DNA from 3 places in the Arthrobacter sp. 05T423 genome. Region 3 is predicted to be linked to each of the others. Evidence: riboswitches for the same ligand, from Rfam matches in the RefSeq annotation. Region 3 holds a riboswitch; each other region holds the start of a gene.

Region 1 (7,041 bases), on a different contig from region 3:
TGAGGTCTAGCCATTCCGCCTGCGCGAGGTTGAGCAGCCCGGACTGGCTGACCACGCCGGTCAGGTGGACGGCCTCACCGTTCAGGTTCCTGGCGACCTGCCGGTCGGCGTCCGCCGTACCAAGTGCGGCAAGCCGGTCCCTTCCGGCTGCCCAGACGGCCAGGTGTCCGCCGGCCGAGTGCCCCAGCGCCACCACGCGGTTCAGGTCAAGGTCGTGCTCGCCGGCCACCTCACGGAGCTTGTCGATACCGGCGAGGACATCCTCAAATGTCCGCGGCCAGCCGCCGCCGTCACCCGCCCGCCGGTACTCCAGGTTCCAGGCCACGATGCCGTGCGCCGCAAGGTCTTTCGCCACCGGCTCACCCAGCTCGGCGCCGTACTGCGAGCGCCAGTAGCCTCCGTGGATCACCACTACGATGCCGCGCGGGGAAGGCGGCTTGCCGTTGCGAGCAGCGGGTGTTTCCGGCAGGAAGAGCTCGCCCCATTGGCTGGGGTGCTCACCGTAGTGGTACTTCTGCCGCTTCACTGCATCCTCCTTGGATCCTTCGGACAGGGCGCCGGGCCCCTCCTTGCCGCCTCCCGTGTTCCCGGCATCCGGGGTTGCAGGGCACGACGGCGCACAACAGCCATGTGCCGAGCCTACAGGGACGCCGCTTCCGTGGGGCGGAAGGGGCTGCAGTGGCGCGGGTGTCACCGGCGCTGCTGCGCACCGTCTTGATAGTTTGGAGGCATGGCAAGCAACTGGGATCGCCTGGACGTCACTCAGCGCGACTCCGTGCAGGAAAACGTGGAACTCTATGAGCGCGTCCGGCCTGCCCTGAAGCTGGTCACCCGGGAGACCATGCAGATACTGCGGAGCATGCTCAAGGACACCGAGGTCACCCCGCTGTTCGTGACCGGCCGGACCAAATCGGTGGACTCCTTCCGGGAAAAGATCTCCCGGACCGACGAACCGCTGGAAGAGGGCGGGCAGCGGCTGCTGAAATTCCCGGACCCGTTCCGCACCCTCAACGACATGGTGGGCGTCCGCGTCATCACCAAGCTGCCGGCTGAAAATGCCATGGTGGCCAACCTGATCAAACGCCAGCGGCACCTCTTCGACTGCCGGGGGGACCGCGAAAAGGACATCGGCTCCATCGAATCCGGAACCTACGGTTATTCCAGCCGGCACCTGATCCTGCGCACCATCCAGAACGACGTGGTGAAGAACTACCAGCAGGTCTTCAACCCCGAGGTCCAGCCCAACGGCAGCTACTTCTTCGAATGCCAGATCCGCACCGTGTTCGCGCACGCCTGGAGCGAGATCGAGCACGACATCCGGTTCAAGGCCGAGGACCCGCGGGCGTGGACGCCGCACTTCGACCGCCAGTTCACGGCCACCGCCGCCATGCTGGAGACCGTGGAGACCGCCTTCGCCGACCTGCACGAACGGTACGAGGAGGTCCGCAGCTACTGGGACATGGAGGGCGAGGGCGCGGCGCAGCTCACGCCCAACCGCATCCGCGATGTCTGGCGCGCCCTGCTCCCCCATGTGGACCGGAAAGTAGATGATGACTGGGGATGGGCGGCCGAACTCCTGGCGGCCCACGGACTCAAGCAGACCGTCCAACTCGCTGGACTACTCAGCGCCAACCGGATCACCGAGGTCCGCAGGGCCCTTGACCACCGCTACTCCCCCGGCCCGGACCGCCTGCTGGATGACCTCCTGCTGTGGCAGTACGGCACTAAGCACATCGACCTCACCGCAGAGGCGCCCGACGCCGTCCCCCACCCGCGGCGCGACAGCCTCCTGCGGCGGCTGAGGCAGATCGAGCGCTACCGCCAGACCAAGAAATAGAGTGCTGGCAGGCTAGAGACAGGAGAGTGAGGTTCGACACACCAATCAATGCCTAATTCCATACATGACGTGGGCCAACGGGACATGAACGACACGGCCCCGTTACCTTAATGTGACATTGGGCGAAGCCTCCCGTACGGTGGAAAACGTGCCTTTTTCACCGAGGAGGCACTCCCGCGCTGATTGCCTAACTCTGCCGCAGCCCGAGGAACCATTCGATTACCCATGTCCGGCAGAGACGGGGAAACCACTTTTCGGCCCGCTTGAAGCGGGCCTTGGGGTGAAGCCGCGCAGTTCCTGACCACGCTCAGGACAGCGGCCGGGTGCCTCCCATCCGAATCCGACAGCTCACCTCGCAGGCACCGGGAGAGGCTTCTTCATGTCGTTCCGCTTTATTTCTGGCCGCCGTGCTGCGGCCATCCTTGCAGCATCCGGCCTCGCCTTCACCGGCAGCGTCGCAGCCAATGCCGCCAACGCTCCGGCCCAGCAGACGAAGGCTCCGGCCGCCGCTGTGACGGCCAACCAGACTCAGGTACCCCTGAACGCTGCCTCCAGCGTCAAGATCGAGTTCGAACGCCCCGCGGTCAAGTCGGCGCCGGCTCCCGTGGCGGCAGCGCCCGTCTTCGCAAAGCCTGCCGTCAAGCCGGCCGCGAAGAAGGCAGCGGCACCTGCCGCCGCACCCGTGGCACCTGCCGCGGCTCCCAAGGCTGCAGCTGCGCCGGCCGCACCCGCACCGAAGATCACAGTCAAGGCCGCGGCTCCCGCCCCGAAGACGCCCGTGAAGGCGGCGGCGGGCGTCAACGCCGCGATGCTGGCGTCAGCCTACGCCCAGATCGGCATCACGCAGGACTGCACCGCCATGGTGGAAAAGGCCCTCGGCGCCGCCGGAATCCATGTGGGTGACCTCGCGCCGATGCAGTTCCTGAGCTACGGCAAGGTCGTCTCCACCCCGCAGCCCGGCGACATGGTGGTCCAGTCCGGCCACGTGGCCATCTACGCCGGCGGCGGCAAGGTCGTCAGCGGCGGCATGAACGGCATCAACGCCACCATGGCCCACCCGCTGTCCTGGCTCACCGCCACGGGCCCCGTCACCTTCGTGCGCGCGGCCTAAGCAGGGCTAAACAAACCGCCGTGTTCCGCTGCCTTGGGGGCGGCGGAACACGGCTATCCCAAGGTGCCCCCACCTTTCTCCAAGGATGGCGGAACACACTGGCTATGCCTGATGAAAGACCGCAGTCTCCGGCTGCGAGTCAGGATCGCCGGATCCGGCTTGTCCCCCATGCATTCCGGATCCGGTGCCTGCCGGCAGCAGGGACAGACAACCACCGACCCGTTTAGCCCCTGACCGTGCGGTTCCGCCCCTGTGACTTCGCTTCATACAGCGCGACGTCGGCAGCGGCGATCACTTCGTCGAGGTCGGCGGTTTCCGCGTTGTAGATGGAAATGCCGTAGCTGACGGTCGGCATCCGCAGCAACTCCGGAATGTGCTGTTCCGCCAGCCTCCTGCTGATTTCGGCCGCGATGATTTCCGCGCTCTTCGGGCCGGCACCGGGGAGCAGGAGGATGAACTCCTCACCCCCGTAGCGCCCGGCAAGGTCCGTGGACCGGGCCGACGCGCCGCACGCCTCGGCAAAGGCCTGGAGCGCAAGATCACCGGCCGCATGGCCGAAGGTGTCGTTGACCGACTTGAAGTGGTCCAGGTCCGCCAGGATCAGTGAGCCTCCGCTGTTGGCGGCCTTGCTGCGGTCCAGCTCTTCGGCCGCTGCTTCCAGGAAGGCGCCGCGGTTGAGAAGGCCCGTGAGCCCGTCCTGGGTAGCGACCGTCCGCAGCGCCCGTGTCTGCTGCTCGGTGCTCAGGCCCGCCATGCTGAAGGACACCACCACCAGCAGCACCATGGTGACCATGGTGGTCACCGCCGATCCGAAATAGGTGGCAAAGACGGGACCGTCTGGCCCTTCGATGAGGAACACCGCCAGACGGCACAGGTAGAAGAAGGCCACCCCGCCCGCCGCGATGGCCATGGGGATCCTCACCCGGGAGTAGCCGGGTTCCAGCCGCCACAGCTCGTGCGACGCCAGGCCGATGAGCACGGCCATCGACGCCAGGAAGACGCCACCGCCTGCCCAGGTATTGGATCCCGGACTGTCGAGAGCCGCCGCGGCGCCGGCGAGGACCGGCAGTGCAACGGACAGCCACAGGTTGTGCCTCAGGTTCCGCAGGGAGCGCGCCCCGGCCCACACCCCGGCAGCGCCGGACACCAGCAGGACGTTGCCCAGCGGATTGGCCCAGACCTGCTGCGGCGTGCCGTTGAGGAGAAAGGACGCCGAGCCGGAGAGGAACAGGAGCAGGGCGGCGCACCACCACGCGCTGTAGGGCGAGCGGGTGCTGCGGAAAGTGGAAAAGTAGAACAGCAGCGCCAGAATCAGGGCCATAGCCGCGAAGGCGACCCGCAGTGTGGCCGTGTCTAGGATCATCCCGTCCCCTTGAATCCCGATCCAGTGCAATCCAGTATCGCACCGGGAGCCACCGGGGTCCCGCCGTGGCGCGGAGAAATTTCACCATCACGACACATTTGTCAGACATCAGTTCACGAACTGGGCCGTAGGGCCCCTGCGGTGCCAGCATTATTGAATGCTTGAGGCAACAAAAAACCCCGTATCCGCTTCCCCGGCCGCGGAAGCCGACGCGCCCCTGAACCCGGCCCTCGCCGCGGAAGCCAGAATTGCGCGCGTCGCGGTGACCGTCTTCCCCCTTCTGGTGCTCGCCGCTGGCGTGGCAGGATTCCTGCTTCCCGGCGCCTTCAAACCGTTGGGCACGGCGGTCCCGTACCTGCTGGGAATCATCATGTTCTGCATGGGCCTGACGCTGACGCCGCCCGACTTCACGGCGGTCGCGCGCAGGCCCTGGGCAGTGGTGCTCGGCATCGTGGCGCACTACGTGATCATGCCCGGCGCCGGCTGGGCGATCGCCACCCTCCTCCACCTGGAGCCTGCGCTGGCAGTGGGGCTGATCCTCGTGGGCTGCGCGCCCTCAGGCACCGCCTCCAACGTGATGGCGTTCCTGGCCAAGGGCGATGTTGCCCTGTCCGTGGCCGTCGCCAGCGTTTCGACGCTCATCGCCCCGGTGGTCACGCCCGTCCTGGTGCTGTTCCTGGCCGGTTCCTTCCTGACCATCGACGCCGGCGGCATGATGCTGGACATCGTCAAGACCGTCCTGCTCCCCGTGATCGCGGGCCTGCTGGCCCGGCTGTTCCTCAAGAACCTCGTCGCCAAGGCGCTGCCGGCGCTGCCCTGGGCATCCGCCGTCGTAATTTCCCTCATCGTGGCGGTGGTGGTGGCGGGAAGCGCCAGCAAGATCCTGGCTGCCGGCGGCATTGTGTTCCTAGCCGTGGTGCTGCACAACGGCTTCGGCCTCGGCCTCGGCTACCTGGCCGGCAAGCTGGGCCGCCTGGACGACAAGGCGCGCAGGGCCCTCGCGTTCGAGGTGGGCATGCAGAACTCCGGCCTGGCGGCGACGCTGGCCACCGCACACTTCACCCCGCTGGCCGCCCTGCCGTCCGCCGTGTTCTCCCTCTGGCACAACATCTCGGGCGCCATCGTCGCTGCCTGGCTGGCCCGCAGGCCTCTTCAGGAGCAGCTGGAGAACTAAGCCGCCGGCTCAGCGGAGCCCGCAGCGGCGAACACGCTGGCGGCCCGGGGCAGGCCGTAGTGCTCACGCAGCGTATTCCCCGTGTAGTGCCGGCGGAACAGTCCCCGGGACCGCAGGATCGGAATGACGTGGTCCACGAAGGCGTCCAGTCCCGACGGCAGCACCGGCGGCATGATGTTGAAGCCGTCCGCCGCGCCCTTCTCAAACCACTCCTGGATGGCGTCCGCCACCTGCTCGGGCGTTCCGGAGAAGGTGCGGTGCCCGCGGCCGCCTCCCAGCCTGCCGATGAGCTGCCGGACGGTGAGCCGTTCGCGCCGGGCGAGTTCCACAATCAGCGTGTACCGGCTCTTGGCGCCCTCAATCGCGTCCTCGGAGGGGAGGTCCTCGGGCAGCTGCGCATCCAGCGGGAGGGATTCCGGCGAGACCCGCAACACGCCCGCCAGCTGCTTCCGCGCGTGCTCGGGGTGGATGAGCTCATCGAGCTGCTTCTCCAGCCGCCGCGCCTCGTGCACAGTGGAGCCGATCACCGGCACAATGCCGGGAAGGATCTTGATGTGATCCGGGTTGCGGCCCACGGCGGCCGTCTTCCGCTTGAGGTCGGCATAGAAGCGCTGGGCCTCCGCCAGCGTCTGCTGCGCGGTGAACACCGCCTCGGCATAGCGCGCGGCGAAGTCCTTGCCGTCCTCCGAGGAACCGGCCTGGACGATCACGGGGTGGCCCTGCGGCGGGCGCGGCACGTCCAGCGGGCCCTGGATCCGGAAGTAGCGGCCGGCGTGGTTGACGGTGTGGACGCGGGAGCTGTCCGCCCAGACCCCGGCGCCCTTGTCCCCCACCGCGGCGTCGTCCTCCCAGCTGTCCCAGAGCTTCCTGGCGGCGTCGAGGAACTCGGCGGCGCGCTCATAGCGGCGAAAGTGCGCGGGCTGGTCCTCCAGGGAGAAGTTCCGCGCCGCGGCCTCGCCGGCCGTTGTCACCACGTTCCAGCCGGCCCGGCCGCCGCTGATGTGGTCCAGCGAAGCGAACCGGCGCGCCAGGTTGTAGGGGTCGTTGTAGGTGGTGGAGGCGGTGGCGATCAGCCCGATCCGCTTGGTCACGGCGGCGATGGCACTGAGCAGGACGGTGGGCTCGAGCGTCCCGTAGGGGCGCTGGCGCACGTCGCCATGCAGCACGGGCGAGTCGGCGAAGAAGATCGAGTCGAACGTGCCGCGTTCGGCGGTGCGGGCAAGCCGCTGGAAATGTGCCACCTGGGTGCCGGCGAAGCTGTCGCTTTCGGGCAGCCGCCAGGACGCCTCATGGTGTCCGGTGCTCATCAGGAAGGCATTCAGGTGGAGTTGGCGTGCGCCGCCGTCGCCGGCTTTGACTGGGGTGCGTTCAGGCATGGGATCTGGTTCCTTGTGGGTTGCAGGAGGATGCGGTTCTAGGCGGTGCGCGAGCCGACGGCGGTCCGCCAGCGGGAGAAATGGCGTTCGACGGCGACCAGCAGGTAGTTGACCAGCAGGCCGAGCAGGGACACGGTCAGGATGCCCGCGTACATGTCCGGGATGAGGAAGCTCATCTGG
Region 2 (7,041 bases), on a different contig from region 3:
CTCGTCGTACGCGGCCAGGGCAGCGAGTGCCACATGGGCGGGATTCAGCACGATACCCGCCCGCACCAGAACATCCCCCGCGGCCGCTTCCTCTGCGGCCTTCCGGATGTGCTGGCCGTTGCGGGGTTCGCCGGGCCGGGCGGTACCTCCCAGCGTCAGGACGGGCAGCCCGTCCTCGTCCGTGGAGATCACGCCGCTCTCGGTGCGCAGCACTGCCTTGGCGCCTGGCGGAATTAGTCCGCCTGTGACGATCACGCTCGCCTGGTGCGGAGCCAGCCGCTGCCCTGGCTCGGCCAGGATCCACGGCCCGCTTCCGTTAACGGCCCAGCCGTCCATGGCGGACGACGCGTAGTGGGGCATGTCCTGCCGGGCGGTAATGTCCGCGGCCAAAGTCCGGCCCACTGCGTCGCGCAGCGGCACAGGTGCGGCAGGTATCGGGGCAGCACAGTCGAAGGCGGCCTGCCGGGCCTCCTCCCAGGTGTGCGCCAAATGCCTGGCCGGCGTGGCCGGATCCCCCGGCGAATCCGGCTCGTCCGCAGCGGCCCGTTCCCCTGCCGCGTCAGGCTCCGCTGTCGCGGCGGAGTCGGCGTCGGAGTCGGTTGCGTCTGTCGCGGCGGGTTCGTCGCCGGCAACGGTTGCATCGTCCGCGGCAGCTGCGTCCCCGGAAGTGGTCAGGTCGTCAGAGCGGCGCTCGGGCGCTGCGGTCATTCCCCCGGTGTCCCGCTGGGCGCCGATGTTCCGGCCGTGCCTCCGGCCGGGGTCGATGCCGCAGCCTGCGCCTCATTGGCCGTGTAGGCCTTGGCAACGGTGCGCGCCACGTCCATGGCTTTCTGCATGGCGTGCACGTCCGGTGCCTGGCCCGAAGCGCAGCCGAGGCCGGCGGCGAGCCCCGCAATGAAGGTGGTGAGAGGCGCGGCGGGACGCACTACGGAGTGCGCAGCCACTCCCGCGACGGACAGCACCTCGTTGATGTCCACGTCCACATCCTCGAGCTCAAAGGCCCGCAGCAGCAGACGGCACCACTCCTCAAGTGTTTCGTCCTGGCTTTTCATGCCTGCCTCCAAATCCACGGCGGCCCGGAACGCGGCTCATTGCTCCCGGACAGCGACTCCTAACGCGGCCGCGTCATCCCAGGTGTCCACGTCATCCGTGGAGCCGGCGGGGACAACCACAGCCTGCACGTCAAGACTAGCAAGGAGGGCGAAAACTGACCCGTGGACCAGGGCGTTGCGTGCGGCAGCCTCTCCCACGGCACGCGCCAGCGCCGCCGCGCCGTAGAAACCAGCCAGCGGCTGCAGCCGGCCGTCCGCCGATGCCGCGATGACGCCGTCGGCGGACGCGCCCGGGAGGGCGTCCCGAAGAACGCGCACGGCATCACCCACATGCGGCATGTCGCACGCGAGGACCAGGACCATGTCCGCCGGCCCCGCACTCCGGAGCGCTGCAACCCCGGCAGCGATCGCCGCTGCCGGGCCGGCAAACGGCGGATCCTCACGGGAGGTGAGCACGCCGCCCGGAAGGCCCCCGGTCTCTGGCCCCACCACAACCGTGTGCCCGGCATCCGCGGCTGCCGCGAGTGATCGCTCAAGGAGGGTGCCGCCGTCGAACATCAGCGCAGACTTGGGCGTGCCGCCCAGTCGCGAGGAGCGGCCGCCGGCCAGGATTATTGCGTCAAAGTCCACACACCCAGCGTAATCCTGTGAGGCTCAGGCCGGGGTCAGGCTGCTCTTTCGGGAAGCAGGAACGGATCCCACGCCGGTGTGGGCTTCTCCAGTTCCTTGATCTGCCACATGGTGCCCACCGGCGGAGCCGGGTCAAACCGGAGCTTCCACCCCATTTCACCGGGCGTGTGGTCACCCTTGACGTTGTTGCACCGGAGGCAGGCGGCGACGAGGTTCTCCCAGGAGTCCGCACCGCCCCGGGATTTGGGCTGGACATGATCTATGGTGTGGGCTGCCTTGCCGCAGTAGGCGCACCGGTGGCCGTCGCGGCGAAGCACGCCGCGCCTGCTCACCGCGGTGATCATGTTGTACCGGGGGCGGATGTAGCGGTTGAGGAGAATCACGGACGGACGGCCCATGATGTCCTGCGGCCCGACGACAGGATCGTCGCCTTCGGCCACCACGCTTGCCTTTCCGGTGAGCACAAGGACCAGCGCCCGGCGGAAGGTCACTACCGCCAGCGGTTCATATCCAGCATTAAGAACGAGAGTGCGCATGCACATACCTCTTCACGGCCGCACCCGGCAGAGGCCCGAGGGCCGGCTGCCCTCTGCATGTCCGGGCTATGGATCGACACCATAAGAGTAAACACTCAGTAGGCAGATGAGCGAATCGAGCGCAAGCATCGCCCTGGTGTGTCGCCCAATTAGTCATGCAGGGAAGGCAAAAAGAGGACCCCCGCCAGTTGGCGGGGGTCCTCCGTAATGCTTGGGATATCTTAGCCGCCGACGCGGATGAAGACCGGGCCGGAGCCGACGTTCACGCTGAACAGTGCGGTGGTTCCGCCGTTCCAGCCGCCGTGGACGGCCATGCCGTTGCCGACGTAAACAGCGATGTGGGCCAGGCCCATGCCGCCGTTCTGGTAGTAGGCGAGGTCGCCCGGCCGAGCTTCAGCAGCGCTGACGGTGCGGCCGAGGGACAGGTAACCTGCCGGCCAGCCGTGGTAGTGGATGCCAACGGCAGCCAGGGCGTTGGTGGCCAGGGCGGTGCAGTCCTGCGAGACGCCGAGCTGGGCGTAGGCAGCAGCTGCAATCGCAGCGCCGCGGCCGCTGGCGGCGGTCGTCGACGCTGCCGGGGCAGCAGTATCGACGGCGGCTGTGGCCTGAACTGCCGGTGCGGCGTCTGCAACCGGTGCAGCGTCAACGGCGGGGGTGGATTCCTGGACCTTGACAACAGGCTTGGGGGCCTCGACGACGGGAGCCGGTGCAGTGGAGACGGCCGGCTTCTCGTAGGAGATGGCGATGCTGGAAGCAGCGGAGATGGTGGCCGGCGCAGCGGACTGGACCTCCAGCGTGGAGGCCGGAGCGGATTCGCGCTGAACGTTGGCCTCAGCAGCGTTGGCGGCGATGCCGCTGGTCAGGACAAGACCGGAAGCAGCAGCGATAACTGCGGCCTGGCGGCCCACACCACCGGCGTTGTCGCCGACGGCCTTGGCAATGACGGCCAGCGAGTTGGTCTTGGTGACCTCGGCGCGGTGGCGTGCAATGGTCGCACGTGTAGTCATTTAAAATTTCTCTCTTTCGTATTCCACGGACCGCGGTAGCAGGACGTGGGTTATCGACGCGCCGGCATCTTGGGGGTAAGCCGGCCCGTCTCGAATGGGATTCTTAGCGAAGGGTGTAAAAAGCGGACGTGCCCGTTGCGGTCACCGGGAGCAGGAGCGTGCCGTCCGAGGGGTTCAGCGCGCTGATCATCATGCCGTTGCCGACGTAGATGCCCACGTGGGCGCCGCCGTTCTGCATGACCAGGTCGCCGGGAGCAGGCGTGGAGGTGGGCTTCATGGCGTTCCACGCGTTGACGCGGGGAATGCTGATGCCTGCCTGAGCGTAGACCCACTGAGTGAAGCCGGAGCAGTCCCAGCCGTCGGGGGTGGTGCCACCCCACACGTAGGGGTGACCGATGCCGGTGTACGCGATGGCGGCCAGTCCGGCGGCTGCGGCGGAGGCCGCACCATCGGTGGACTTGGCGGTGACGGCCTTGGCAGCACCGGCGTTCTCGTCGCTGGTCTGGCCTGCGTCGCCCGCCTTGCTGTCATCGCTCGACTGAGCGGCGACGGTTTCGACGACCGGGGCTGCCACGGTGGTGACAGCAGGACGCTCGAAGGAGACAGTGGCGGTGGGCGCGGCGGTCACAGCGAGCTGCGCGGCCTGGGTTCCGGTCTCCGAAGAGGCGGAAACACCAATGTTGGCGTCGGCTGCGTTGGCCGGCATGCCAACGCTCAGGATGAGACCTGAAGCAGCCGCGATGACAGCTGCCTGGCGACCTACTGTGCCGGCATTGGCGCTAACCGCCTTGGACACGGAGTCCAATGGGTTCATACGAACCGTTTGCGCGCGGTGGCGCGCGGCATTGTGGCGTGAAGACACGAAGGTAGCCTCTCCCAATGCCTGCGAGGTGAGCTGTCGGATTCGGATGGGAGTCACCCGGCCACTCTGCTTCCTGGGAAGCTTTGCGACTTAACCCCAAGGCCTTCTTGCGAAGACCAAAATTGGTTCCCCCGCCCCTGCCAGACGATGTAATGCGAACGGACCTTGAGCGGTGGCAGAGTTAGGCAATCCACTCAAGAGCGTCAACTTCGGAAAAGTTGACGCGGTTTAGACGGTACAGCAGTTCGGAACGAATGTCACATTCAGGTCACGGCGTGTCACAGGAATGAGAGTGCTCCATCGACTTGGCTTAAAGCCAGCCCATGGGGTCAACGACATCCCCGTTGACCATCACCTCGAAGTGGAGGTGGCAGCCGGTGGAAGCGCCTGTGGTCCCGCTGAGGGCAATCACTTCGCCGCGGGTCACCTTCTGTCCAACCTGAACGCTGGAGGACGACAGGTGGTTGTACGTGGTTTCGAGGCCATTGCCGTGGTCGATCACCACGCGGTTGCCTCCCCCGTACGGATGCCAGCCCGAGAAGGTGACCTTGCCACTGGCCGCAGCGAGCACTTGCGTCCCGCACTGGGCAGCGAAGTCCTGGCCGCGGTGGAACTCGCCGGCTCCGCCGGTGATCGGGCTGACCCGGTAACCGAACGGCGAGGACTTGACCAGCGTGGTCAGCGGACCTCCCAGGGTGCCCAGCGATGCCGACCGGCTGATGCTGCCGGCCGACTGGGCACTCAGGAGTTGCTTCAGCTTTCCGTCCGGGTCACCAGTGGTGGCTACGGAGGTGCGGCTGAAGTCAATCTTGGCGGCCGCTTCGGCCGAGACTTTGGGCTGGGCCAGCGAGGCGGCAGATGAGGACGCCCCTCCCTGCTGGTCACCGGCAGCCAGGACCGGGCTGGTCGCCGGGACAGTAACGGTCAGCAGCAAGCCGGTGGCGGCGAGGGCTACGCCGGCCTTCTGCCCAACGCCACTGGCCGAGGCGAAGTCCGTAACCTGTCGGAACGGACCCCGGCGCCGGCGGCGCGCTTCGCGCTGGGCGTCCCGGGGACGGTCCGCGGCAATGGCCTCCGCGAGGCGCGGCTCCGAAGCGGGACCGGACGCGCGGCGTCGGCCCCGGGCATTCTGCATGGACAACTACTGCTTCCTCTCTGGAATAGCCTGCGAAGTTAGCTGTCGGATTCGGGTCAGAGAGTTCGTAGACCCGGTCCGCTACACAAGCCATCCCGGCACAGGGGTATCCCCTGAAGGATTCCTTCTGCGGAAGAGACTTGCTGCTGCGGACTTCACCCCAAGGCTGTCGGAACAGCCGGTTGTGGTTCCCCCGCCCCTGCCAGTGGGTGACTCGTGCTGCTGATCTGCTGGCAGGGTTCGGCTCCAGATCAGGTAACGTTTTTGTATCGGCGTTGCCGTTTAACTATAGGCGATTAAAGAGGGCGGTAATAATTCCGTTATATACACTGTGCAAAAGTGGTAGGTCATCCTGCCTGCAGATGTCAGACAGCCGGGAGCGTCCGGTCCGCCGCGTATGAAGGAACTAGTCGAGCCGCACGAACACGTGCGCAGCGACTTCCGGCGGCAGCTCGAGTGCGCCCTCAAACCCGGGGACGCGGACGGAGATGTACTCCCCCACTCGCTCCAGCGAGACGGCAGCGCCGGGACGGATCCCGCCTTCATCCAGCTGGAGCAGCAGTTCCGGCTCCACCTGGATGGGTTCCGCCAGGCGGCTGACTGTGACCTTGGACTCCGGGCCGTAGCTGGTCATGGCGTCGAGCAGGTTCACCACGCCGTCGGAGAACGGGCGGGCGGGCTGCCCGCCAAGTGCGGCCAGCCCGGGAATCGGGTTGCCGTAGGGGGACTCCGTGGGATGGTCGAGCAGCTCATAGATCCTGCGCTCCACCCGCTCACTCATAACGTGTTCCCACCGGCAGGCTTCGTCATGAACGTAGGCCCAGTCCAGGCCGATCACGTCCGCCAGAAGGCGCTCGGCAAGCCGGTGCTTGCGCATGACCTCGGTGGCACGTTTCCGCCCCACCTCAGTCAGTTCAAGATGGCGGTCGCCGGAGACGACGACGAGGCCGTCGCGCTCCATTCGTCCGATGGTTTGCGAAACGGTGGGTCCCGAGTGGCGGAGACGTTCGGCGATGCGTGCCCGAAGCGCCACGATGTTCTCTTCCTCCAGCTCCAAAATGGTGCGAAGGTACATCTCCGTGGTGTCGATCAGATCCGTCATTCAGCTCAGCTCCTCGAGCACAGTATTTGTGGCCGTCCCACCGTACCGCGGGCCCGCCGCACCGGGATCCGGCAAGCTGCAGCGGCGGTCGCTTTTTCGACGGCGGTGCAGCATCTGCTGTCTGCCCGTACGTCCACGGCAAGCTTAGCCTATTTTGAATTAGTCCGGATAATTCCGCCGAGCGGCGCCGGGCACCGTCTCAATGACTGGACTATGACGGGGCATGTTCCCGCGGTATCCGCGCTTCGGGCAGAATAAGGAGGGTCTTCGTGGCGGTCATGGTTGCCTGCCGGCCTCCGCCGCGACCCAGCCGAACCGCACTTCCATGCCGAAAATTGGAGCCCCTGTGAGCGACACCAGCATCACTATTCCCGCAAACCTCCTGCCCAAGGACGGGCGGTTCGGCGCCGGTCCCTCCAAGGTCAGGCCCGAGCAGATCGAGGCGCTCTCCGCCGCGGCCACGACGCTCCTTGGCACCTCGCACCGCCAGGCCCCGGTGAAGAACCTCGTGGGATCCGTCCGCGAAGGCCTCAGCACTTTCTTCTGCGCTCCCGAAGGCTATGAGGTGGTCCTCGGCGTCGGCGGCTCCACCGCGTTCTGGGACGTTGCCAGCTTCGGCCTGGTGGAAGAGAAGGCCCAGCACCTGTCCTTCGGCGAGTTCGGGTCCAAGTTCGCCGCGGCCACGAATAAGGCACCGTTCCTTGCGGAATCCTCCAT
Region 3 (7,041 bases):
GAGGACGTCTCCCGCGGCAAGCCGCACCCCGAGGGCTACCTGCTCGGCGCGTCCCTGCTCGGGGCTGACCCCTCGGAGGCGGTGGTGTTTGAGGACGCTCCCGCCGGCATCGCCGCAGGAGTCGCCGCCGGCATCCGGACCGTCGCGGTGGGTCCGAACACCGGCGTCCTTCCGGACGGCGTGCTGCATATTCCGGATTACACGGCCGTTTCCGCCTCGGTGGAAACCGGTGGGGACGGACGCCCGGTGGTTTTCCTTAGGCTGTAGCCTGCATCTGCCTGTGCCCTAGCAACCTTGACCCGGGACCGACTGGACCCGTCAGGACAGGCCGTAAACCGTGGCGCCGCCGATGGTTTCGGCCTGGAAGGTGGCCGCCAGCCACTCTGAGATGCGCGCCGCGTTGGTCTGCGAGCCGCCGATGTAGGGGCGGTTTGCCACGGGGATGAGCTCGACGGCGGCCAGCCACCACCCGGCCGACACCGCCAATGCGGCGCCGGCGCCCGCGAGGTGCAGCACCCGCTTCCCGAGCCGGACCGGGGCAGCGAGCCCCGGCACAACGAGCAGGACCTGCAGCTGCTTGGTCAGGAAACCGAAGCCCAGGAACGTCCCGGCCAGCAGGTTCCACAGGTAGAGGACGGACGTGCCCAGCAGGAGTCCGGCAAGTTCCAGCCCGGAGCGCAGGTCCTCCCGGGACGGCTGACCGGTGGCTGATTGCTGCGCAGGGCCGTGGTTCTGGGGTCCGGCCGCGGAGCGTGGGATGGTGTTGGTCATGGTTGCCTAGTTGGTCAGTTTGTAGACGGTGGAGTTGCCCACGGTCTGGGCGTCGAAGTTGGCCGCAACCCAGGTGGCCACCTCGGAGTTTCCACCCCGTCCGCCGCCGCCCATGCCGCCGCCGGAGATGAAGTAGCCGATCTCACCGTTGGCCACCATTTCCTGGAACTGCGCGAGCGCGGGGTAGGGGTCGCCGCCGTTCCAGCCGCCCAGGGCGATCACGTTGGTGCCCGTGGCGAGTTCCAGACTGGCTGCCTGGCTGGCACCGGAAACGATCCCGGACCATTTGGCGGTGCTGGCCCTGAGCAGCGCGGTGAGTTCGGAGTTCGCTGTGCCGGCGCCGTCGGGCCCCATGGCACCGCCGGGTGCAGTACCGCCGGGTGCGTTGCTGCCGAAAGCAGTGCCGCCGTCGGTTGAGCCGTTGGGTACCAGGCCGGATCCGGAAGTTCCCGAACCGGAGATTCCCGGGCTGGCAAAGCCGGCGTGTCCGCCCAGGCCGCCTGGTCCGCCCATGGCGGATGCGGTGGGACCCGACGTCGGGATCGACCCGGAGTGCGGCTGGGCTGCCGTGGCAAAGGTCCATGCAGTGCTGCCGAGCCCGCCGGCCAGCAGCGAAACAGCCATAACAGTCGCCGTCGCAGTCCTGCGGAGCCGGGCGGGAATCGCCTGGCGTGAGTCGAGCCGGAGCAGCAGCGCGACGGAGGCCAGCACACCGAGGATCACCACGGCCACCCTGATCCAGGGCAGCCAGGTGGTGTCACGTCCCAGGAGCACCGCAGACCAGACCGATCCGGCCAGGACCGTGGCTGCCAGCGTAATCCGCGCCGGCCAGTAGGCACGGCCGCGCCACAGTTCCACTGAGCCGATGCCCACCAGCGCGGCAATCGCCGGGGCCAGCGCAACAGCGTAGTACGGGTGGACGGTGCCGCCCATAAAGCTCAGGATGCCGGCGGTCACCAGCAGCCAGCCGCCCCAGAGGATCAGGGCCGCGCGGGTACGTGACGTGCGGGCTTCACGGCGGGTAAACCACAGCCCGGCACCGAGCAGGATCAGGGCCGAGGGAAGCAGCCACGATACCTCGCCGCCGAAGCTGGTCCCGAACATCCGAGTGATTCCTGCGGTTCCGCCGAAGCCGACATTCCCGCCCATGCCGCCACCGCCGCCGGGCATGCCGGCGCCCATGCCGCCTTCTGAGCCGGTGATCCGGCCGAGGCCGTTGTAGCCGAAGGTCAGTTCCAGGAAGCTGTTGGTCTCGGATCCGGCCACGTAGGGCCTGGCTGAGGCCGGGGTGAGCTGGAACAGGGCGACGTAACTGCCGGCGACGAGAACGATGCCGCCCGCCGCCGCGAGTAGGTGCAGAAAACGCCGGCCGAGGCTGGTGGGGGCGGCCCAGAGGTAGGCCAGGGCGAGGCCTGGAACGATCAGGAAACCCTGAAGCATCTTGGTCAGGAAGGCCAGGCCGATCACGGCGCCCGCGGCGGCCAGCCACTTCCAGCCGGCCTTTTCGATGGCGCGCGTGGTCAGGTAGGCGGCCAGCACCAGGCACAGGGTGAGCAGCGCGTCGGGGTTGTTGAACCGGAACATCAGCGCGGCAACGGGGGTCAGCGCCAGCACGCCGCCGGCGAGCAGGCCCGCCCCGGGACCGGTGATGCGCTTGACCGTGAGGTAAAGGAGTCCGACGGCGGCCACGCCCATGAGTGCCTGCGGCACCAGCATGCTCAGTGGCGAGAATCCGAAGACCCTGCCCGCGAGGGCGGGAATCCACAGGGCCGCAGGGGGCTTGTCGACCGTGATGGCGTTTCCGGCATCGAGGGAGCCGAACAAAAGCGCCGTCCAGTCCTTCGTGCCTGCCTGGATGGCTGCTGCGTAAAAGGAGTTGGCGTATCCCGTGGCTTCGAGGTTCCACAGGTACAGGACGGCGTTGAACGCCAGGAGCGCTGCCGCCGAGGGGCGGATCCAGCGGGGCTGGTTGCCCTGCAGCAGGCGCGATGCCCTGCCGGTCCTGCGGTTTCGCTCCGGAGCGGCCGACGCGGGTGGCGCGGTCTGCGCGGCATTCGCCGACGGGCGCGCCGTCGACTGGTCGATCGCCTGGTCCGTTGTCTCGTTGGGGGGAGTGGCGGTGGTGCTCATGACTGTGCCATTTCTGTGGTCGGGCCGGATGCGTGCGGGAGGGATGCCTCGGAGGCGGCAGGATCTGCGGGAGAGCTGGTGGGGACCTGCCGCCGTCGGAAAACCCAGAGCCGGAACAGCAGGAACTTCAGCGCGGTGGCCGCAAGGTTCGCGGCGGTGACGGTGGCCAGCTCAAGCCAGCGGTCCGGCGTCGTGCCTCCCGCCAGCGCTCCGCCGTGAACCAGGGCGAGAGCACCCGACGTGAGGGCAAGCCCGATCCCGAAGACCAGCAGCCCCTCGAAGTGGTGGCGGGCTGCGTCGCTGTTGCCGGCGATGCCGAACGTGAAGCGACGGTTCGCCGCGGTGTTGGCCACGGCCGTGGTGAGCAGGGCCAGCAGGTTGGCGAGCTGCGGGTCCATCAGGTTGCGGCAGAGGTAGAAGAGGACCAGATACGCGAGGGTGGAGGCCACACCGATGGTGCCGAACCGTACCAGCTGGCCGAACAGGCTGCCGCCCGGGCTCTGCTCCTGGCTGCGGGAAGCTGCGGGGAGAGGGCCGCGGGCCAGGGCGGCACGGAGTTCGGCGACGGGGATGCGGCCGGTGACCATGGCCTTGCTGAGCCGGGCCATGCCGCGGACGTCGCAAAGGGCTGTCTGGACGATGTCCACGCTGGAATTGGGGTCGTCCGTCCAGTCCACCGGCACCTCGTGGACGCGGAGGCCGCAGCGTTCGGCGAGGACCAGGAGCTCGGTGTCGAAGAACCATGCAGTGTCCACGGTGTGCGGGAGGATCTGCTGCGCGATGTCGGCGCGGATGGCCTTGAAGCCGCACTGCGCGTCGCTGAAGTGGGCGCCCATCAGGGACTGCAGCATGAAGTTGTAGCTGCGGGAGATGAATTCGCGCTTCGGCCCGCGGACCACCCGGGAGTTGCGGGTGAGCCGCGTGCCGATGGCGAGGTCCGAGTGGCCGGAGATCAGTGGGGCCAGGAGGGGATCCAACGCGGCCAGGTCGGTGGAGAGGTCCACGTCCATATACGCAAGGACCGGCGACGGCGAAGCCAGCCAGACCTTCCGCAGGGCGTTGCCGCGGCCCTTCTCCTCGAGGTGCACCACCGTGACCTCGCGGAGCTCCCGGGCGACGCGCTCGGCGGCCTTGAGCGTGCCGTCGGTGCTCGCGTTGTCCGCGACGGTGATGCGGAACGAGTGCGGGAAGGTGCCGCGCAGGTAGGCGTGGAGCCGGCGTAGGCACTCCTCCAGGTCGCGTTCCTCGTTGTAGACCGGGATGGTGACGTCCAGGACCGGTACCGCGACGGAGGTGTCGATGGGCGACCGCCGGGGGTGCCTCAGGGGCGCGTGCACCGGGGGTTGTCCGGCCGCGTGGGCTCCGTGGAGCACGTACGGCGGGGTGTGCAGCGGTGGGTGCGGCTGGGTTCCGGAGGCCTGGTCGGTGATGGTCATGCATCAACAGTGGCGGCCGCTGTTATGAGGGTTTTAGGGCGAAGCTGTGCAGGGGCTGTGGAAGTTAAATCGGCGCTCGCCGGCCGCCGGAACCAAGCAGCGTCCTTTCGGAGTTGCGCCGCATTTCTGCACCACTTTGCCGGGCGCAGATGGTGCCGGGACGCCGAAGGGCCCCGGATCCTGGCGGATCCGGGGCCCCGGGCACCCTTAAGCGGTGCAGAAATGCGCGCCGTCAGCCGGTTCGGCTGCGGCAACCTGTCAGTACCAGTTGTGGGCGAGGTGCCAGTTCAGCGCGCCGCACGGGGAGTCGTAGCGCTCCTTGATGTAGTCCAGGCCCCAGTTGATCTGGGTGCGGTAGTTGGTGCGGTAGTCCGCCCCGGCGGTCGCCATCTTTTCGGCGGGCAGGGACTGGACGATGCCGTAGGCGCCGCTGCTGGCGTTGGTGGCCGTGGTGCGCCATTCCGATTCCTTGGTCCAGAGCCGGTGCAGGCACTGCATCTGGTCAGCGGACCAGCCGAAGGAGCCCAGCTTGCTGGCCGCGTAGGCCTGCGCGCCGGCAGGATCATTCAGGGCAACGGGCGCCGCGGCCTTCGCGGGGGCAACCTTGGCGGCAACCCTGGCCTTGGCAACCGGGGCGGCCTTGGCAACGGGAGCCGCCTTCGCCACCGCCGCCTTCGGAGCGGCCTTGGCGGCTGCCTTGGGTGCGGCGGTCTTGGCTGCAACCTTCGGCGCGGCCTTGGTGGCAGACTGCGGGGCGATGGTCGCCCCGGCCGGGGCCGGGAAGGCGGAGATCAGCGTCTTGTCGAAGTTCAGCGCCTGTCCGGCGTCGGCTGTGGCCGCCGCCGTCGCGGCGGCGGAAGGCGCGGCCTGGTCGGCCGCGTGGCCTGCGGCACCGACGCCAAGGAGCACGGCGGCGGCAGTGGTCAGGACGGCTGCCCGGCGCCCAAAGGACGGAAGGCTTGCAGTGAAGCGGCCCAATGCAGTCGTAGGACGGGCCGGCTCGGCGCGGTGCCGGGAAATGCTGTCGCGTGAAGTCGTGCGGCCAGACTTATGGGAGGCGCGTTCAGGGCGCGCCTGAGCCTTAAATTCAGACATGGTGGATTGCCTCTCAACACCTGCGGAGTTAGCTGTCGGGTTCGGATGAGGTCATCCGGCCGCACGGAAAATTCACGTGTCGGCTTCACCCCAAGGGCTGATGCGAAAAGCCCGGGACTCTGGTTCCCCCGCCTCTGCCTGATCTAGCGGAATCCGGGAAGCGGCAGAGCTGGGCGTCAATCCGGAGATGCGGTCCTAGTGGCGGCCGCACCATATCGACGGTACAGGAGGCTTCTGATTAAGTCACATTTAGGTAACGGGCATCACGACAACGGCGCGGCGCCTTGCGCGGGCAGCCGGACGGCGAACTCTGTCCGTCCGGGCCGGGAGGTGACCTCCACCGTGCCGCCATGCGCCTCCACTATGGACTGCACAATGGACAGGCCCAAGCCACTGGTTCCCTCTGCGGAGGCAATCCCCGGTTCCCCCTGCGAGGCCGGGGTTTGCAGGGCCGTTCCTGCGCTTGCGCCGCCGCGGGCAGGGCCTTTCGCCGCTGCGGTTGCAGGCGCCAGGGGCGCCGGCAACGGCGTCGCACGTGACGCGTCCGCGCGGGCGAAGCGCGCGAAGACCTTGTCCACGAATTCGGGAGGGATGCCGGCGCCGTCGTCCGTGACTGTAATCACAGCACTGCCGTCCGCTGAGCGCATGACGCCGGTGGTCACCGTGGTCCCGGGCGGTGTGTGTTTGCGCGCATTCGAGAGCAGGTTGACCAACACCTGGTGCAGCTGCGAGGCGTCGCCCCGAACCGATACGGGTTCCTCGGGAAGATCGAGGTGCCAGGCCCGGTCCGGCGCCATGACTTTTTCGTCGCTGACGGTCTCAATCACCAGTTGCGTCAGGTCCACGTCGCTGACCTTGAGGGGCTGGCCCTCGTCGAGCCGGGCGAGCAGCAGGAGGTCCTCCACCAGGGCGGTCATGCGCTCGGATTGGCTCTGCACGCGTGCGAGGGATCGCTGGCCGTCCGGAGTGAACTTTTCGGTCATGCGCATCAGCTCGGTGTAGCCGCGGATGGCCGTGAGCGGCGTCCGGAGCTCGTGCGAGGCGTCCGCCACGAATTGCCGCACCTTCATTTCGCTTTCCTGCCGCGCTTCCAGCGCGTTGGAGACGTTGTCCAGCATCTGGTTCAGGGCGTGCCCCACGCTGCCCACTTCGGTTCCGGGATGGGCGTTCGACGGCGGGACGCGGACGGCGAGTGCAACCTCACCGGCGTCCAGCGGCAGGCGCGAAACCTGGGTGGCTACCTCGGAGAGCTGCTCCAGCGGTTTCATGGTGCGGCGGATGAGCACCGTCCCTGCCAGGCCGATCAGTACGAGTCCGCCCAGCGAGACGATGGTGATCGTCCAAAGGAGCGACGTCAGGGTGTTCTGCTTTTCCGCGAGCGGGAGCCCGGTGACGATGACGTCTCCGTAAGGCGCTTGGGCGGCCACAAGCCGGTACGTGCCCGAGGACAGCGTGCGTTCAACGGGCACACCGTCGCGGCGGAGCTCCAGGAGGACCTGGTCATCCCGGGCGGACAGCGAGGCGACGGTGGCGTCGGTTGCAATGAAACCGGCGCTGATGACGGTGCCGTCCTCGATCCGGGCGGTTACAGTGCCCACCCGCTGGCCGC

Evidence for each region. A riboswitch is a leader RNA that binds a small molecule or an ion and turns the genes downstream of it on or off. The one in region 3 is predicted to bind cyclic di-AMP.
Region 1: another riboswitch for cyclic di-AMP. It lies ahead of AC1DFE_RS20635 (NlpC/P60 family protein); the one in region 3 lies ahead of AC1DFE_RS03875 (aggregation-promoting factor C-terminal-like domain-containing protein).
Region 2: another riboswitch for cyclic di-AMP. It lies ahead of AC1DFE_RS20930 (M23 family metallopeptidase); the one in region 3 lies ahead of AC1DFE_RS03875 (aggregation-promoting factor C-terminal-like domain-containing protein).

The regions. Positions count from the first base shown of each region.
Region 1 is NZ_JBFTLC010000037.1:10,021-17,061, forward strand. It holds gene AC1DFE_RS20625 (alpha/beta hydrolase) at 1-526, opposite strand, end outside; gene AC1DFE_RS20630 (GTP pyrophosphokinase) at 731-1,837, shown strand; cyclic di-AMP (ydaO/yuaA leader) riboswitch at 2,048-2,213, shown strand; gene AC1DFE_RS20635 (NlpC/P60 family protein) at 2,217-2,948, shown strand; gene AC1DFE_RS20640 (GGDEF domain-containing protein) at 3,172-4,311, opposite strand; gene AC1DFE_RS20645 (bile acid:sodium symporter family protein) at 4,469-5,485, shown strand; gene AC1DFE_RS20650 (LLM class flavin-dependent oxidoreductase) at 5,482-6,861, opposite strand; gene AC1DFE_RS20655 (ABC transporter permease) at 6,900-7,041, opposite strand, start outside.
Region 2 is NZ_JBFTLC010000038.1:21,339-28,379, reverse strand. It holds gene AC1DFE_RS20960 (molybdopterin molybdotransferase MoeA) at 1-708, opposite strand, end outside; gene AC1DFE_RS20955 (DUF6457 domain-containing protein) at 705-1,052, opposite strand; gene mobA (molybdenum cofactor guanylyltransferase) at 1,089-1,682, opposite strand; gene AC1DFE_RS20945 (HNH endonuclease) at 1,718-2,218, opposite strand; gene AC1DFE_RS20940 (NlpC/P60 family protein) at 2,440-3,225, opposite strand; gene AC1DFE_RS20935 (C40 family peptidase) at 3,329-4,039, opposite strand; cyclic di-AMP (ydaO/yuaA leader) riboswitch at 4,092-4,261, opposite strand; gene AC1DFE_RS20930 (M23 family metallopeptidase) at 4,398-5,222, opposite strand; cyclic di-AMP (ydaO/yuaA leader) riboswitch at 5,234-5,478, opposite strand; gene AC1DFE_RS20925 (iron-dependent transcriptional repressor DtxR) at 5,629-6,324, opposite strand; gene serC (phosphoserine transaminase) at 6,671-7,041, shown strand, end outside.
Region 3 is NZ_JBFTLC010000003.1:12,894-19,934, reverse strand. It holds gene AC1DFE_RS03895 (HAD-IA family hydrolase) at 1-267, shown strand, start outside; gene AC1DFE_RS03890 (hypothetical protein) at 319-771, opposite strand; gene AC1DFE_RS03885 (glycosyltransferase family 39 protein) at 778-2,901, opposite strand; gene AC1DFE_RS03880 (bifunctional glycosyltransferase family 2/GtrA family protein) at 2,898-4,337, opposite strand; gene AC1DFE_RS03875 (aggregation-promoting factor C-terminal-like domain-containing protein) at 4,596-5,432, opposite strand; cyclic di-AMP (ydaO/yuaA leader) riboswitch at 5,438-5,601, opposite strand; gene AC1DFE_RS03870 (sensor histidine kinase) at 5,696-7,041, opposite strand, start outside.